2 regions of the Janthinobacterium sp. C22 genome follow, and region 1 is predicted to be linked to the other one. Evidence: predicted binding sites of a transcription regulator. Region 1 holds the regulator's gene; the other holds the start of a gene.
What was found. Region 1 encodes FNR, which switches genes on or off when oxygen is low (the NO sensors DNR and NnrR bind a similar motif). Its sites were predicted from a motif close to TTGATNNNNATCAA; they were not measured.
Positions count from the first base shown of each region.

Region 2: ACRHIG_RS10880 (universal stress protein) is a predicted target of FNR. The motif match lies at 2,629-2,642, and genes of this name have one in related genera.

Region 1 covers NZ_CP193659.1:703,636-707,996, forward strand. Annotated here, with positions in the region: gene ACRHIG_RS03170 (hybrid sensor histidine kinase/response regulator) at 1-1,171, opposite strand, end outside; gene ACRHIG_RS03175 (cache domain-containing protein) at 1,141-2,172, opposite strand; gene fnr (fumarate/nitrate reduction transcriptional regulator Fnr) at 2,412-3,170, shown strand; gene ACRHIG_RS03185 (FixH family protein) at 3,297-3,821, opposite strand; gene ccoG (cytochrome c oxidase accessory protein CcoG) at 3,876-4,361, opposite strand, start outside.
Region 2 covers NZ_CP193659.1:2,352,675-2,357,035, reverse strand. Annotated here, with positions in the region: gene ACRHIG_RS10890 (chemotaxis protein CheA) at 1-1,397, opposite strand, end outside; gene ACRHIG_RS10885 (protein phosphatase CheZ) at 1,397-2,257, opposite strand; gene ACRHIG_RS10880 (universal stress protein) at 2,724-3,191, shown strand; gene ACRHIG_RS10875 (response regulator) at 3,333-3,977, shown strand; gene ACRHIG_RS10870 (Crp/Fnr family transcriptional regulator) at 4,315-4,361, shown strand, end outside.

The DNA of each region.
Region 1 (4,361 bases):
CGCTGGAGATTTCCTCCAGGTGGTTGCGGGCGAAGGCGTTGACCATCACCACGATGGGCTGGCGCTGGCCGGCGGCCGCCTGGCGGATGGCCTTGGCCGTGGCCAGGCCGTCCATCACGGGCATGTGCCAGTCGGCCAGCACCACGTCGTACGGTTGCTGCTGCGCCAGGCGTTCGCGGTACAGTTCGATGGCGGCAAAGCCGGAGTCCACTTCGTCGGCCAGCCAGCCCCATGCCTCGATCAGCTTGACGATCAGTTCGCGCGTGGTGCGGTTGTCGTCGGCCACCAGCAGGCGCAGCTGGCCCAGGGTGGGCGTGCGCCGCGTTTCGGCCGGCTGCGCCAGCATGTCGAACGGCACGCTGAACCAGAAGCGGCTGCCCTTGCCTTCGCTGCTGGCGACGGCGATGTCGCCGCCCATCATGTGGATCAGCTGTTTGCTGATGGCCAGGCCCAGGCCCGTGCCGCCGAAGCGCCGCGTGATGCTCTGGTCGCCCTGCGAAAACGCGGCAAACAGCTGCTGTTGCTGCAGTTCCGTCATGCCGATGCCCGTGTCGCGCACTTCGAAGCGTAGCCAGGCGCGCCCGTTCTCTTTCTCGGCCAGGCTGACGGCCACCACCACTTCGCCGCTCTCGGTAAACTTGATGGCGTTGCCGGCCAGGTTGACGAGGATTTGCTGCAGCCGCTGGGCGTCGCCCACGAGGCGGCGCGGCACATCGGGCTCGACGGCAATCGCCAGTTCCAGCTCCTTTTCGCCCGCATTCATGGTCATCGTCGTGGCCAGCGTGTTCATGACCTCGTCGAGGTCGAATTCGACGGGCGACAATTCCATGCGGCGCGCCTCGATCTTCGAATAATCGAGCACGTCGTTGAGGATGCCCAGCAGCGACTGGCCCGCCACGCGCACCATGGTCAGATACTTGCGCTGTTCCGTATCGAGCTTGGTATTGCCCAGCAAATACACCATGCCCAGCACGGCATTGAGGGGCGTGCGGATTTCATGGCTCATGTTGGCCACGAAATCGCTCTTCGCGCGGTTGGCCGCCTCGGCCCGGTCGCGCTCCTGTTCCAGCTCCGCCGCGCGCGATTCGAGTTCCTGCTGCAGCCGGTCGCGTTCGCTCATCAGGCCGTTGAAGGCTTCCGTCAGCTCGCCGATCTCGTCGCGCTGCTGCACGGGAACGGGGTGAAACGGCTGCCGCTGGTGCGCAGCGCCTGCAGGGTGTCGCGCAGGCGCACCAGGGGCGACAGCAGGCGTACGGTGACCCAGCCCAGCACGGCTGCGGCCAGCAGCGAGGCGAGGATGCTCCACAGCACCAGCCGGTACAGCACGCCGTCGAACGGTTCGAAGGCGTCGTCGAGGGGCAGCGAGGCGGCCAGCAGCCAGTTCACCGATTTCAGGCGCTTGAAGCTGTTGACGGCCGTGATGCCGCGGCTGTTGGTGCTGACCATGCTGCCTTCGCCATCGTCCTTCAGCAGCTGAGTGGTCGTCAGGTTGGCGTTCGGCAGGCGCGGCTGCAGCAAACGGCTGGTATCGGGGTGCAGCACGTAGCGCGGCACGGCGCCGCGCGTGAGGATGAAGTAATAGCCGCTCTTGCCGATCTTTTCCGAGCGCAAACGCCCCAGCAGGTTGTCCTTGTACAGGCGCAGCACGCCGATCACCACGCCGGCCACCTGGCCGTCGGCGGCCAGCACGGGCGCCACCATCTGCACGATGGGCATGCCGCTCGATTTGCCCAGCATCGGCTCGGTGATCATGGGCTGGCGCGTGCGCAGCACGGTCTGGAAATACTCGCGCTCGGCGACGTTGATGCCGGCGCGCCCCGCCACTTCCGGCATGTCGGCCACGACGGCGCCGTGCGCGTCGAGCACCAGCACGTCGTCGAACAGCACCAGCATCGAGCGGCGCGAATAGTATTCGCGCAACTGGGCGGGCTGGGCGATCAGTTCCGGCGGCTGCTGCCGGGCCGTCAGGGTGACGATCTGCAGCAGCATCCCCAGCTTGTCGTCGAGCTCGGCGGCGGTGCGGCTGATCAGGGACGACTGCTGGCTCAGCAGTACCCGGGTGAAATCGTCGCGCATGTGCTGCACCTGGATCATGGTGACCAGCGCGATCATGGCGATCGAGGTCAGGCTGGTGGCCAGCGCGACTTTTGCTTTGATGCCGAGAGGCTTCATGATTTCCTTTTCAGTACCGGGCGGCACAGGCGGCAAATAATGCTGTCAGGAATTTTCCTATCAATACCCCAGCTTGGCAAGCGCCGCCACGCAAATTGCCCTCTCCGCATGGGCTTTTGACGATGTTGCCATATAATTAAAGGCGGGACGTCGTTTATTCGGTGAAATTGCGGTGAAATTGGCACACGGCAACCCTGTATGCAGTAAACTTGTTGTTGCATTTTCTAAAAGGTACCGACATGACTGAAGCGCTACTCACTCCAACCTTGCCCACAGTGACCGTGGAAGCGTTGCGTGCGCGATGCTCGACCTGCAGCATGCATCAATTGTGCCTGCCGATGGGCCTCGATGTGGGCGACATGGACAGGCTGGACCAGATCATCGGCCGCCGCCGCAAGATCGTGCGCGGCGCCTCGCTGTTCCGCATCGGCGACTCGTTCCAGAACCTGTACGCGATCCGCCTGGGCCACTTCAAGACCTACCAGATCAATCCGGGCGGCGAAGAGCAGGTGACGGGTTTCCAGATGGCTGGCGAACTGCTGGGCATGGACGCCATCAGCGCCGACCGCCACCACTGTAATGCGGTGGCCCTGGAAGACAGCGAAGTGTGTGAAATCCCGTTTTCCAGCCTGGAACAATTGCTGGGCAACATGCCGACCCTGCTGCGCCATTTCCACCGCATGATGAGCCAGGAAATCACGCGCGAGCAAAGCGTGATGCTGTTGCTGGGCAATATGCAGGCGACGCAGCGCTTTGCCGCCTTCATCGTCAACCTGGCGTCGCGCTATGAAGCGCGCGGCTATTCGAGCAGTAAATTCCAGTTGCGCATGTCGCGCGAGGAAATCGGCAACTACCTGGGCCTGACCATCGAAAGCGTCAGCCGTTTATTGTCGAAATTCAAGAAGGAAGGCTGGCTGCGCGTCTCCAACCGAGAGATCGAGATCCTGCAGCCGGCGAAATTGAAGGCCATTACGGCCGGCACGGACGTCTGCAAATAACAGCACCGTCAAAACCTACTGCGCGTCGCGCTTTGCGGCCTGCGATGCTCGCTGTGCTCTAGCACAGCTGCGCTTCTCAGCCACAAATCACTGCCGCTCGCTACGGTTTTTTCCCGGCGCTGTACGTTATAGCTCTTCATCCGCGTGCAGCGCGATGCTGCGTTGCAGCGGCCAGGTCCAGATACCGGACAGGCGCCACTCGCGCTTGTCATTTTCCACCAGCACCTGCCAGCGGCTGCGTTCGAGCATCGGCAGCGCCACGGAAAAATTGCCGGCCGCATCGGGCTGCACCAGCAGCTTGATATCCTTTTCCGGCAGGGTCGCATGCGCCAGGTGCAGCAGCAAAGGCCTCTGGTACGCCTTGCCGAAGCTGTGCACGGAACCGCTCAGGCGCGCTGCGGCGACGTCATACGCCAGGGTCGTATCCATGGCCAGGTCGCTGGCGATCGTGTCGCGCTTCAAATCCTGGTTGATGGCCTTGCCCTGCTTGTAATAGTCGCCCACCACCAGCGCATCGGGTTGTGTAAACGCGATATAACCCATGAAGCTGCCGACGACCACGGACAGGCCGGGACCGATCATCAGCAGCCATGGCCAGCGGTGCTTGTACCACGGGGCAACGGGGGCTTGCAGTTTCAGACTGTCGGACATGCTATTTCTCCTGTGTAAATGGCCGGCCCCCATGCGGGGACCGGCCTTCCTGCATTAGCGCGGCACGATGAAGACCGCGCTTTCGCGCACGTGCAGCGACGGGTCGTCCAGCGAGTGCAATTCGATTGCAATCTTGTTCGAACCCTTCTCGCCGACGCCGTGCGGCACGCGCAGGCGGATCGGCCAGCCCAGCGTTTCCGTCGGCTGCAACGTCACTTCCTCGCGTGTCAGCAAGGTCAGGCCCGGCAAGCCGGATGCGCTGATTTTGAAATGCTGGCTTTGCTCGGAGGTGTTCATGATCTGCAGGCGGTAGACGTTTTCGATCATGCCGTCTTCCACTTCGCGTCCCATCGAACCGCGGTCGCGGATCACGTCCATTTTCAGCGGCGTGCGCAGGGCCAGCGAAGTACACACGGCGATGATGATCAGGGCCAGGATGGAAGTGTAGATCAGCACGCGCGGGCGCATGGCGCGCTGGCGGATCTGCTTCGAATTGAAGTTGTTTTCCATCGCATGGTCGGTGCTGTAGCGTATCAGGCC
Region 2 (4,361 bases), 1.6 Mb from region 1:
TCCACGGCCGTTTTCACCACGTCCATGCCCACGCCGCGTCCGGAAACGCTGGACGCGACTTCCTTGGTCGAGAAGCCCGGCAGGAATACCAGCTGGAAGCATTCGTCGTTGCTCAACTGGGCGTTTTCGCTGATCAAGCCCTTTTGCTGGGCCTTGCTGCGCAAGAAGACCGGGTCCATGCCCTTGCCGTCATCCTGCAGCACGATCATGACGCTGTTGGCCTCTTGCCAGGCTTTCAGCGAAATATACGATTTGGCGGGCTTGCCGGCGGCCAGGCGCGCTTCCGGCGATTCGACGCCATGGTCGAGCGAGTTGCGCAGCATGTGCACGAGCGGATCGTACAGGCTGTCCACCACGACGCGGTCGACTTCCGTCTCCGCGCCCTCGATGGTCAGCTCGACGTCCTTGCCCAGGTCTTTCGCCAGTTCGCGCACCAGGCGCGGGAATTTCTGGAACAAACGGCCCACTGGCTGCATGCGCGTGGCCAGGGTGGCCCGCTGCAGTTCCGTCGAGTAGCGCGAGGCGCGTTCCAGGGTTTCCGCCAGGGTCGCCATCAGGGTGGCGGCCTGGCCTTCGAATTTGAATTGCAGCAGGCGCTCGAGCAGCACGGCAGCCTGGTTGGCGGCCTGCACGGATTCGCCGGCCACTTCCAGCAGGGCGTCGAGCTTGACGGCGTCGACGCGGATGCTGTCTTCCTTGACGGGCGCGGCATGGCGCACTTCCGGACGTTCTTCGCGGCGTTCCGCGCCATCCCAGGCCTTGGCGGCCGGCTTGGCGGCAGCGGCAGGCGCGGCGGCTGGCGCAGCAGCGACGGCGGACACGGGTGCCGCAGCGATCTGGCTGGCGGCCGGCACGACGGCGTTGTACATCGCCTCCCAGTCCAGGCCATCGGCGCTGGCCGTGGAAACGGCGGCGGCAGCGGCCGGCGCGGCGACAACGACTTCGGCGACCTCGGCAACGGCCACGGCCGCTTCCGCCACCACGGCGGCGGCCGGCGCAGGCGCATCCATGCCCTTGCCTTCGATGGCGTTCGTCAGGATGTGTTCCAGCTCTTCCGGCATGGCCGGCAAGCTTTCCGGCGCGGCGCCATTGGCCAGTTCCGTCAGCTGGTCGGCCACGAAACCGGACGCTTGCAGCGCCGCCTCGATGGCGATCGGGGTCACGGGCGCGGCGCCCGTGCGCAAGGCGTCGAACAGGTTTTCCGTCAGATGGCAGGCCGCCACCAGCGCGGGCAGACCCATGAAGCCGGCGCCGCCCTTGATGGTGTGGAAGGAACGAAACACGGCATTCAGTGTTTCCTTGTTGTCAGGATCGCGCTCGAGGCGCAATAAGTGCTCTTCAACATTAACCGCAAGATCCATCGCCTCAACGACGAAATCCTTGAGCATATCGTCCATTAGAATCCCAAATCCGCAAGAAGGTCGTCTACATTATCCTGGTCCAGCGCCACCGACGGCACGGAGGGGCCCTGCATCAGCGGCGCATCCTGCTTCTGTGCCAGCTTTTCGCGCACCTCGGCCGGCGCGTTGTCGCGCAGCAGCTGAGCCAACTCGTGCTCTACCGTCTTGGTGATGTTGACTACTTTTTTGATCAGCTGGCCCGTGATGTCCTGGAAGTCCTGCGCCATCATGATTTCCAGCAAGCGCGCTTTTTCCGCTTCCGTCGCTTCGGCAACGGCTTGCGCGAACTGGCGCGAATCGCCGGCCAGGGCCTTGAATTCTTCCAGGCTCAGCTTGCCGTCGAACAGGGCCGTCCAGCGGCCATCCATGTCCTTGGCTTTCTTCGACAGCACATCCTGCGCCGGCATGCCTTCGTCGAGCGTGTTCAAGACCTTGTTGGCGGCCTGCTCCGTCAGGGTGGCGACATACTCCAGGCGGTCCTGGGCGTCGACGATCTGCGACGACGCTTCCGTCAGTGCCTTGTCGTAGCCCAGTTCGCGCAGCGAATCGTGCAGCAGGCGCACAATGCCGCCCAGGCGCTCGAACATCGGCTTGTCGGACTGGTCGACGGGATCGGCCGCGTCGCCGGGCGCGTCGGCGCTGGCGGCGGGCGCCGCTTCCGGCGCGGCCACCACGGGCGCCGCTGCGGCTGCCGGCACGGCGGCGCTGGCCGACACGGAGTCGAACAGCGCGTCGAAATCGTCGTCCGCAATCACGGCGGGAGCGGGCGCGGCGGCAGGTGCGGGCTGAGCCGCGGCCGCACTTTGCGCAGATACTTCATCGAATAATGCATCGAAATCATCAGCGGCGTTGGTCATATCCCTGCTTCTCCATAATTTGTCAAAATTCCGCCTGAACTGTGCGTTTTACAGACTGATACCCGCAATTTCTCGATTAAGATGATTTGAGGCAATACCGCTGCGATGGTGCGAGTGTAGCAGGGCGCCGCCCTGTTGGTAAATCTCAAAACGCGCTTCCTGGTGCAAAGCTGCTGCATAAGAGCTTTTCCACCAGGAAATAACTGTTCCTGCTGTTGTATTTTGAAATACTACCATTGGCGTGCGTGCAAGACCACGCGCCGCACAAGAAATCCTGCCTGCGGGCGCCTGCGCAACAGCGCCGCATCGATATCGTTGCAGCCAAATACGATCTTTCTGCCAATGTTGTCTATACTGAAGGTGCAGTTGTGTTGATAATTATCAAGTCTTTACATGAATACAATGCTGCCGCCGCGTCTACAATAAGAGGCGTTGCGCGCGCCGAGTCACCGCCAAAGGAGCTGCCATGTATAAGAAAATTCTGATCGCCACGGACGGCTCCACCGTCTCCAACTTGACGGCCTGTGCCGGCGTTGCCTTTGCCGAACAGATGCACGCCGACATCCTTGCCTTGTACGTGGCGCCCGAATACCAGTACCCGGTGTACATCGAGATCATTCCGCCAAGCTATCCCAGCGAAGAGGAATACCGCATCGCCATGCGCAAGGCGGGCGCCGACCACTGGCAGCCCATCCTCGACGCCGCCGCCAAGCGGGGCCTGGAAGCGACGGGCTTGACGGCCTTTTCCGACAGCCCGGCCCTGAAAATCGTGGAAGTGGCGCAATTGCAGCATTGCGACCTGATTTTCATGGGCTCGCACGGCCGCAGCGGCTGGGGGCAGTTGCTGCTGGGCAGCGTCACCAATAAAGTGCTGTCGCACTCGAAATTGCCGGTGCTCGTGCATAGGCTGATCAAGGAACCCGCAACGAAATAAACGGTCACATGGCCACGGGGCCGCCGCTGCCGGCACATGAAGTAAAAGGCAAACTTGCGGCCATTTCAGTTAAAATGACAACATTTCTCGTTTCTCAACATATGATTGTCCGGCGACGGACACCCTCCAGATTGCCCGCCTATGATACGTATTGTGATTGCCGACGACCACACCATCATGCGAGAAGGATTGAAGCGCATCCTTGACGGCGCGCCGGACATCGATATCGTGGGTGAGGCCATCGACGGCTTTGAAGTGCTCAACCACGTACGCCAGGGCGGCTTCGACCTGTTGCTGCTCGACCTGTCGATGCCGGGCCGCAGCGGTGTCGACCTGATCCGGCAAATCCGCAGCGAGGCGCCCAAGCTGGCCATCCTGATCCTCACCATGCACGAGGAAGAGCAATATGCGGTGCGCGCCATCCGCGCCGGGGCGCAAGGCTATCTGACCAAGGAAAGCGCGGGTACCCAGCTCGTGGGCGCCATCCACAAGGTGGCGTCGGGGCGCCCCTACATCAGCGCCGAGGTGGCCGAGCAGCTCGTGCTCAACATCATGATGCCGAATGAAAGCTTGCTGCACAAACAGTTGTCGGACCGCGAGTTCGAAGTGTTTTCCCTGCTGGTGGCGGGCAAGTCGATCACGGAAATCGCCAACAACCTGCATCTGAGCGTCAAGACGGTGAGTACGCACAAGACGCGCATCATGCAAAAAATGGGCATGAGTTCGCTGTCGGAAATGGTGCAGTATGCCGTGGCGCACCGCCTGCTCTCCCCCTTCAAGACGTAAGCCCCGCGACGCGCGCCCGCGCGTCCTCTGTAGGAACAATCCTACCCTCCCTACCGTAGCTCTTACTCCCATATTCAGCCACTGCTGATATTAATTGCATACGGTTGTTGGCATACTGAAACCAGTAATCAAGTTGCTGGGAAGTTATTTCATCACACAGCAAGTCGTCAGCGAATTGAGCTTTACCTGCCTGGACGCGCGCCGCCCCTTCACCGCCCGCCGTCCTGCGCACCCTGTTATTCAACTCTGAACTACCTGTCACCAGGAGATGAACATGCTGTCCACGCAAACGCCTGAAACCCGCGCCGCCGCCCCATCGCTGGCCCCCTCCTCTCCGATGGAAGCCGGGCGCCAGCGCCAGGGGCGGCTATGGTCGAACCTGAA